Regions from separate parts of the Thioalkalivibrio sp. ALE10 genome, predicted to be linked through region 1. Evidence: predicted binding sites of a transcription regulator. Region 1 holds the regulator's gene; each other region holds the start of a gene.
The links. The regulator sigma-54, encoded in region 1, starts transcription at its own class of promoters, with help from an activator protein. The targets are predictions, from matches to a motif close to TGGCANGNTNCNTGCTT.
Positions count from the first base shown of each region.

Region 2: glnA (glutamate--ammonia ligase) is a predicted target of sigma-54. The motif match lies at 1,188-1,204, and genes of this name have one in related genera.
Region 3: F788_RS0100790 (TonB-dependent copper receptor) is a predicted target of sigma-54. The motif match lies at 899-915, and genes of this name have one in related genera.
Region 4: cynS (cyanase) is a predicted target of sigma-54. The motif match lies at 973-989, and genes of this name have one in related genera.

Region 1 covers NZ_KB906450.1:434,369-436,569, forward strand. The annotation lists gene hpf (ribosome hibernation-promoting factor, HPF/YfiA family) at 1-106, opposite strand, end outside; gene F788_RS0102140 (RNA polymerase factor sigma-54) at 110-1,639, opposite strand; gene lptB (LPS export ABC transporter ATP-binding protein) at 1,724-2,201, opposite strand, start outside.
Region 2 covers NZ_KB906450.1:206,647-208,847, forward strand. The annotation lists gene F788_RS0101025 (cation diffusion facilitator family transporter) at 1-1,069, shown strand, start outside; gene glnA (glutamate--ammonia ligase) at 1,288-2,201, shown strand, end outside.
Region 3 covers NZ_KB906450.1:156,958-159,158, forward strand. The annotation lists gene F788_RS0100785 (sigma-54-dependent Fis family transcriptional regulator) at 1-633, opposite strand, end outside; gene F788_RS0100790 (TonB-dependent copper receptor) at 966-2,201, shown strand, end outside.
Region 4 covers NZ_KB906451.1:333,740-335,940, reverse strand. The annotation lists gene F788_RS0105920 (EAL domain-containing protein) at 1-301, opposite strand, end outside; gene cynS (cyanase) at 480-926, opposite strand; gene F788_RS0105910 (sigma-54-dependent Fis family transcriptional regulator) at 1,110-2,201, opposite strand, start outside.

The DNA of each region.
Region 1 (2,201 bases):
CGATCACCTTGTCGAAGTGGCGTTCCAGCTTCTGGAATTTCTCGTTGACGTAGTCGCGCAGGGCGTCGGTGATGTCGACGTGGTGTCCGGTGAGATTGATCTGCATGGGTCAGGCTCCTTTCGGTTTGCTTCCGGTCGGCATGGCGGCCATCTGGCGGCGTTCGCTGGAGGATGGCAGGTTCATGCCCTCCCGGTATTTGGCCACGGTACGCCGGGCCACGTTGATGCCCCGATCCGCGAGGATCTGGGCGAGGCGGGAATCGCTGAGCGGTTTGCCCGGCGTTTCCTCTTCGATGAGTTCGCGGATCATGGCACGAATCGCGGTCGCGGAGCATTCCCCGCCGTCGCTGGTGCCCACGTGACTGGAGAAGAAATACTTGAATTCGAACACCCCGCGGGGGGTGTGCATGTATTTCTGCGTGGTCACCCGCGAGATCGTGGACTCGTGCATCTCCAGGGCTTCGGCGATGTCGCGCAGGATCAGCGGCTGCATCGCCACCTCGCCGTGTTCCAGGAACCCCTGCTGGCGTTCGACGATCGCGCGCGCCACGCGCAGCAGGGTGTCGTTGCGGCTGTGCAGGCTCTTGATGAACCATCGCGCCTCCTGCAGCTGATCGCGCATGAAGGCGCTGTCGCGGGCATCGGAGACCTGGCGGACCATGCCGGCGTAGAGGTCGTTGATGCGAATGCGCGGGGCGATCTCGGGATTCAGGTCGACCTGCCAGCCCCGGTCGGTATGACGCACGTAGACATCCGGGACCACGTATTCCGGCGGTGTCTCGCTGATCTGGGCGCCGGGGCGCGGGTTCAGCGTGCGGATCAGGTCCAGCGCCGCGGCCAGTTCGTCGCCATCGCGTACGCCGCTCTGGCGCTGCAGGGCCTTGTAGTCACGCCGGGCAAGGGCGTCCATGCCGTGTTCCAGGACCGCGCGCGCCGCCTCGCGCGAGGGCGCGTCCGGCGCCAGCTCACCCAGCTGGACCTCCAGGCACTCGCGCAGATCCAGCGAACCGACCCCCAGCGGGTCGCAGTGCTGCAACCAGTGGCGTACGGCCTCGACCTCGTCGGTGTCGACGGGGGGTTCTTCACTCCGGCTGATGGTCTCGGCCAGGGTCTCGACGTCGCCCTCGAGGTAGCCGTCGCCGTTGATGGTGTCGATCAGGGCGGCGCCGATGCGCTGGTCGCGCGGGGTCAGGTGCGACAGATGCAGCTGCCACAGCAGGTGATCCTGCAGCCCGCCGCCGTCGTCGTCCGAGGTGTTCTCCAGCGGGTCGCGGTCGTCCGGACCGCGCGGGCTGGCGCTGGCGTCGTAGATGTCTTCCCAGCGGCTGTCGGTCACCAGCTCGTCGGGGATGACGTCCTCCGAGCCGCCGGCATCCACCGTTTCGCCGGTGCCGGCGGCGTCGCTGCCGCTCTCGCCGTCGTCGGTGTTCGCGTCGCTGGCAGTGTCCGCGGTGTCCCCCGCGTCGGCACCGAGTTCGTCATCCTCGGCCTGTTCCAGCATGGGATTGCTTTCCAGCGCCTGCTGGATCTCGGCCTGGAGCTCCAGCGTCGACAGCTGCAGCAGCCGGATGGCCTGCTGCAGCTGCGGCGTCATGGTCAGCGTCTGACCGAGCTGCAGATTCAGCCCGGGCTTCAGCATGAGTTGGGAAAGGCGTTGGTCACCATAAGTGAATAGTAATCCCTTGCTGCGGGCTTGTGCACCGTCCGGGTGCGGCGGTCGGTGTCACAGGCGGAAGTTTTCGCCGAGGTAGACCTCGCGCACGCGGGCGTCGGCCAGCAGTTCGTCCGGCGTGCCCGCGCTCAGCAGGCGCCCCTCGCTGAGGATGTACGCGCGATGGCAGATACCCAGGGTCTCGCGTACGTTGTGATCCGAGATTAGTACGCCGATGCCGCGTTCGGCCAGGTGGCGGATGACTGCCTGGATCTCGCCGACCGAGATCGGATCGACCCCGGCAAACGGTTCGTCCAGACAGATGAACTGCGGATCGCCGGCCAGCGCGCGGGCGATCTCGGCGCGCCGCCGCTCGCCTCCGGACAGCGCGATCCCGGGGCTGTGGCGCACGGTCTCCAGCTGGAATTCCTCGATCAGGGCGTCGCCGATGCGGCGGCGCTCGTGGCGGTCGAGTTCCGGGCGCAGTTCCAGCACTGCCTGCAGGTTGTCCTCGACCGACAGGCGGCGAAAGATCGAGGCCTCCTGGGGC
Region 2 (2,201 bases), 230 kb from region 1:
CGGCTGGCTGCTCAACTCCCAGGCCCTGATCGCCGATGGCGTGCACACCGTCTCCGACCTGGTGACCGACGCCGTGGTCCTGGTCGCGGCGGGGCAGGCTGCCGCTTCCCCGGATCAGGACCATCCCTACGGTCACGGCCGCATCGAGACGCTCGCGACGGTGGTCGTGGGCCTGTTCCTCGCGCTGGCAGGGCTGGCCATCGCCTGGGGCGCCGGCGGACGCCTGCTGGAGCTGGACGATGCCACCGGGCCGGCACCGCTGGCGATCGCCTTCGCCGTGGTGACCCTCGTGGCCAAGGAAGGCCTGTACCAGTACACCCGCCGGGTCGCGCGGCGGCTGGGCTCGCGCATGCTGGAGGCAAACGCCTGGCACCACCGCACCGATGCGATCTCTTCGGTCATCGTGCTGCTGGGGGTGGCCGGTGCGGTCGCCGGCTGGCCGTGGCTGGACGCGCTGGCGGCGCTGCTGGTGGCCCTGTTCATCCTGCATATCGCCGGGCGCCTGATCCGTCGCAGCGTGGCCGAACTGATCGACACCGCGCTGGAACCGGAAAAGGTCGAGCGCATCCACCGCACCATCCTGGACGTGCCCGGAGTTAAGGATGCCCATATGCTGCGCACGCGCCGCTCCGGCGACGACGCCGTGGCCGACGTGCACGTGCAGGTCGCGCCGATGATTTCGGTGTCCGAGGGGCACCGCATCGCCGATGCCGTGCATCGCGCTGTGACCGAGGATGCGGGCGAGGTCAGCGACATCACCGTGCACGTGGATCCGGAGAACGACGAGGAGCAGGTGGCCAGCTCGCGGCTGCCCCTGCGCCCCGAACTGGTGGCCGGCCTGCGCGAGGCCTGGGCCGGCTTCCCCGAGCTGGAGGCCCTGGAGCACCTTTCCCTGCATTATCTCGGCGGGCGGGTGCATGCCACCGTCACTCTGCGGCTGGATCCCGCGCGGACGGGAGCCGCCCTGCAGGAGCGCGCCGATCTGCTGACCCGGCAGCTGCGGGAACACCCCGTTCTGGGGCCGGTACTGGGACAGGTGACCGTGCTCTATCGGCCTTGCACCGAATGAGGGCGCATGCCGCGCGATAGCACTATAATGGTGCATCCTGTGCACTGCGGGTGTGCGGCATTCGGCCGTGGTGGCGCAGAGATGGGCGCAGGGGCGCCCCGAACCGGGGCTTGCAGGCTGGCACGCCACCTGCATGACCAACGGGCAGACGCCGATCGGCCCCAGGCGACCGCACCGGCATCGACCGTCTCAAACTGAAGACCAGAGGAGTCCTCATTATGTCCGCAGCCGAAGTGCTGAAGCAGATCAAGGAACAGGAAGTCCGTTTCGTTGACCTTCGTTTTACCGATTCCAAGGGCAAGGAACAGCATGTCACCCTGCCGGCCCACGACCTCGACGAAGATTCCTTCGAAGAAGGCAAGATGTTCGACGGGTCCTCCATCTCCGGGTGGAAGGGCATCAACGAATCCGACATGATCCTGATGCCGGATCCGGAGTCCGCGGCCATCGACCCGTTCTTCGAGGACATGACCATGAACATCCGCTGCGATGTCGTGGAACCGGCCACCATGCAGGGCTACGACCGCTGCCCGCGCTCGCTGGCGCGTCGTGCCGAGGCCTATCTGCAGAGCACCGGCATTGCCGACACCGCGCTGTTCGGTCCGGAGAACGAGTTCTTCGTGTTCGACGACGTGAAGTGGGGCTCCGACCTCTCCGGTTCCTATTGCCGCGTGGATTCCCAGGAGGCCTCCTGGAACTCCGAGCGCGTGTATGACGACGGCAACATTGGCCATCGTCCGGGCGTGAAGGGTGGCTACTTCCCGGTCCCGCCGGTCGACAGCCTGCACGACATCCGCTCCACCATGTGTGAAGTGATGACCGAGATGGGGCTGACCACCGAGGTGCATCACCACGAGGTGGCGACGGCCGGCCAGTGCGAGATCGGCGTCGGCGCGGCGACCCTGACCAAGAAGTCCGACGAAGTGCAGATGCTCAAGTACGTGGTGCAGAACGTTGCCCACATGCACGGCAAGACCGCCACCTTCATGCCCAAGCCGATCGTCGGCGACAACGGCTCCGGCATGCACGTGCACCAGTCGCTGTCGAAGGATGGCAAGAACCTGTTCTCCGGTGACCTGTACGGCGGACTGTCCGAGACCGCGCTGTACTACATCGGCGGCATCATCAAGCA
Region 3 (2,201 bases), 280 kb from region 1:
CCGCGGCGGTTCCACGCCGTGGTGTTCCGCCAGTGTGACGCGAAAGTGTTCGGCCAGACGGCGCACGTCTCCCTGGCGGCTGCGCAGCGGCGGCATCTCCAGCGGCACCACCTGCAGGCGATAGTACAGGTCGGCGCGGAAACGCCCGTCGGCCACGCGCTGCTGCAGATCCTGGTGGGTCGCGGCGATCACGCGAACGTCGATCTGTTCCGCCTCGGCCGCGCCCAGCGGCTGGCATTCCCCGTTTTCCAGAAAGCGCAGCAGCTTGGCCTGGGCCCCGGCCGGGAGTTCGGCGATCTCGTCGAGCAGCAGCGTGCCGCCATGTGCCTGGCGCACCAGCCCCGGTTGATGGTCGTTCGCGCCGGTGAAGGCCCCGCGGCGGTGGCCGAACAGTTCGGACTCGACCAGTTCTTCGGGCAGGGCCGCGCAGTTCACCGTGACCAGCGGTCCGTCCGGGCGCCGACTGCGGGCATGGATGTGGCGCGCCAGGTGTTCCTTGCCGGTTCCGCTCTCGCCCAGCACCAGCACCGTGGCATCGGTGGCCGCCACCATGCTGGCCTGACGCAGCACGGCCTGCAGCTCGGGCGAGCTCCCAACGAAATGTTCGGCGGTATTTTCTGATTCGACCAACATCTCCTCCCGGCCGCCAGGCGCTTGCGGCATGACTGCATAGCCTGCCCCAGAGTCCGTGCCCGGGCAAGGGAATCCGTCCGCGTCCGGTTCGCAACTGCGGCGTTTCTCCCATCCGCTGTGGCAAATCCCGCACCGGCCCCGGGGGCTGCCGTGTATGCGTGGCGGTTCCGGCCACCTCCGGTGGTGCTCCCAATGGTGCTTCGGGCGCCGCAGTCCGCCATTCCGGTTTCCCGATCCTTGTTGGTGCCCGTACCTGGCCCCTACCTGGCCCGGTGCTTGCTGGCGAGTCGGTCGCACGACACCAATGACAAGAACAAGGACGGAGAGAAATCATGAAGCATTTGCATGGATTCCGGTGCCGCTGGATCCCCCTGGCGATCGCCGGTGCCGCGGCCGCGCCCGTGGCGGCCGAAGGGCCTTCTGCGCCGCAGGCCGGGGATCCGGCGCGGCTGGCCCCGGTGGTGGTAACGGTTCCCGCCATGGAGGGGCCCGGGCGGGTCAGTACCGATCCACGCCAGCCCCGGCTTCCGTTGCCGGCGCATGATGGCGGGGCGTATCTGGCCTCCATCCCCGGATTCGTGACCAGCCGCAAGGGCGGTACCAGTGGCGATCCGGCCCTGCGAGGCCTGGGAGGCTCGCGACTGTCGCTGCTGCTGGACGACGATCCGGTGCTGGGCGGCTGCGGCGGGCGCATGGACCCGCCCACGGCGTATGCCTATCCGCAGGCCTTTGACCGCATCGAGGTGAGCAAGGGTCCGCAGAGCGTGCGGCACGGTGCCGTGTCGGGCGGTACGGTGCGTTTCGAGCGGGACGCGCCGGTGTTCACGGAGGCCGGGGAGGTCACCGGATTCGCGGGCCTGACCGTCGGGCGTTTCGATCGCACCGACCTGGTGGCGGACGTGGCGACCGGGTCCTCCGCGGGCTATCTGCGTGCCATCGGCACCTTCTCGGATCAGGACGATTACCGCGACGGCGATGGCAACGAGGTCCACTCGCGGTATTCCCGCTGGAGTGGCACCGGGATCGCCGGCTGGCGCCCTGACGAGCAGACCCTCATTGAGTTCACGTATGACCGTTCCGACGCCGAGGCCGCTTACGACGACCGTGGCATGGACGGCGTGCGCTTCGACCGCACCGGCTACAGCCTTGCGCTTACCCGCGATGATCTCGCGCCCTGGTTCGAGACCCTGGAGGCGCGGGTCTTCCGCAACGAGATCGACCATGTGATGGACAACTACACCCTGCGGGAGCCTCCGGGCATGCCCATGGTCAGCTACCCCGAACGCATCACCGAAGGGGCGCGGGTGGCCGGGGATTTCCGGCTGCCGCGGGACATGGCCCTGCACGCCGGGTTCGATTACAGCCGCAACCGCCACAGCGGGAACCGCCTGATGGGGCCGGACGCCTTCGGGTGGCGCGATGTCGCCCGCGAGGATACCGCGCGATTCCGCGACGCAGGGGTGTTCGGCGAACTCGAGATCCCGCTGGATGCGCGGCGCCGCGTGGTGAGCGGCCTGCGGGTTGACCGGACCCGGGCCGAGGCGCAGCGCGACGGCTTTGGTGGCGCC
Region 4 (2,201 bases), on a different contig from region 1:
CCAGCTGGACGTAGTGCCCGGTATTGGTGAGAACGAAATCGATCTCTTCCCCCGCAACCGCGTCTTCCAGCTCGGGGAAGTTCATCGCCCGCATGCGGAAGCGGGCGTCGAAATCCTCGCCAAGGCGTTCGGTCAGGTAGTCCGCGGTCGGTTGCCAGCGGGCCTCGGCTGCACTTGCCTCGCGCACCGCGAGCACACCGATGTCCACCGTCGTGGCCCCATCCGGAGCGCCGGCGACCGCGCCCGGGAGGGACGGGAGCAGCATCACGGCCAGGACGAGGGTGCGGGGCAGCCATTGCATGCCGGTCAGCCTACTACGAACCGGGCGGTGGATGCTCGTTCGTGCAGACAACGGTTTGATTCGGGAACCTTTCGTTCCCGCGAGGGGCAGGGAAATGCAGGGAGGGCAGGGAGGAAAGGCCGCCAGAGCCCCGCCCGTGCCATGACCACGGGCGGGCAAGGGGGCGAGTGGCCGGTGTTCACCAGCTCTTGTAGGGCAGGAACTTGCCGTTCCAGGTGATCTTCACCCGATCGCCCTTCGGATCCTCGACCTTGTCGATGTCCATGGTGAAGTCGATGGCGCTCATGATGCCGTCGCCGAACTTCTCGTGGATCAGCGCCTTCATGGTGTCACCGTACACGTTGATCGCCTCGTAGAAGCGGTAGATCACCGGGTCGGTGGGGATGGTCTTGTCCCAGTGCTTGTGCGGGAAGGCCTGCAGGGCCTTCGACACGTCGGGCCCGAGATCGAGGAACGCGGTGAGCCGGTCGGCGGCCTCGGCGTCGAGGTGGTTCATGCCGTAGCAGGCCGAGGTCACGTAGACCTCGTGCAGGCCGGTGGCCTCGGCGATGCCGGCCCAGGTCGCGGACCGGCTCTCCTTGGCTTCGAGGATGGTGGCGGTCATTTCGGTCTTGCTGAGGGTCATGGATGGCCTCCCGGTTGGTGTCGGATCAGTGTTGCCACCCAATGCTCTGCAGATCCCGTGCCAGCTGGACGCCGTTCACCGGATCCGCTCCGGGACGGCCGTACGGCAGCACGGGTCGGGTGAGGCGGACACTTTGTCCGCTCCCGGTGCGGACAAAGTGTCGACAATGTCCGCACCGGGGTCTCAGGCCAGTCCCAGTTTCTTCAGGCGGTAGCGCAGCTGGCGCGGGGTGAGGCCCAGGTCCATGGCGGCGCGGGTCTTGTTGCCGCCGCTGCGTTCGATGGCGTCCCGCAGCTGGTCGGCCTCGGAGGCGTGCACGCGGCGGTAGGGGCGGACGATGCCGGGGCCGGCCGCCCCGTCGGAGTGCGCCTCGTTGCCCTGCGCGCCGGGAAAGGCCGCGGTGTCCGGGGACGGTGCGGTGTCGGGTTGCGGGGAACCGGCAGGGCCGGTGGCGTGCAGTCCGGGGCTGATGCGCGATTCCTCGTGCAGGATCTCGTCGATCAGGGCGGTGCCGATGCGGCCCTCGCTGGAGAGCAGCACCGCGCGTTCCAGCACGTTCTCCAGCTGGCGGATGTTGCCCGGCCAGTCGAAGGTTTCCAGACGCTCCATCACCCCGTCGTCCAGGACCACGTTCCAGCCATGGACGTGGGTGTAACGGTCGAGAAAGTGCCGTGCGAGCAGGCGAATGTCGCTGGCGCGATCGCGCAGCGCGGGCATGTGCAGCGGGATTACGTTCAGGCGGTAGAACAGATCGAGCCGGAATTCCCCGGCATTGACCGCTTTCTGCAGGTCCTTGTGGGTGGCGGCGACCACGCGCACGTCCACCGGGATGTCGCGCGATCCCCCGATCGGCTGCACGACCCGTTCCTGCAACACGCGCAGGATCTTGGACTGCAGCGCCTCCGGCATGTCGCCGATCTCGTCGAGGAACAGGGTGCCGCCGTCGGCCAGGGCGATCTTGCCGGTCTTGGCGCTGGAGGCCCCCGTGAAGGCCCCTTTCTCGTGGCCGAACAGTTCCGATTCCAGCAGGTCGGCCGGGATCGCGGCACAGTTCAGGGAGATGAACGGTCGCGCGTTGCGCTGGCTGATCCGGTGGATCATGCGTGCGATCTTCTCCTTGCCGGTGCCGGAGTCGCCGGTGATCAGCACCGTGGCCTGGGTATCGGCGATGCGGTGGACCTGCTTGAGGACGCTGCGCAGGGCGGGGCTCTCGCCGAGGATCCCGTATTTCGCCCCCTGGGTGTCGAGGGCGCTCTTGAGGTAGCGGTTTTCCGA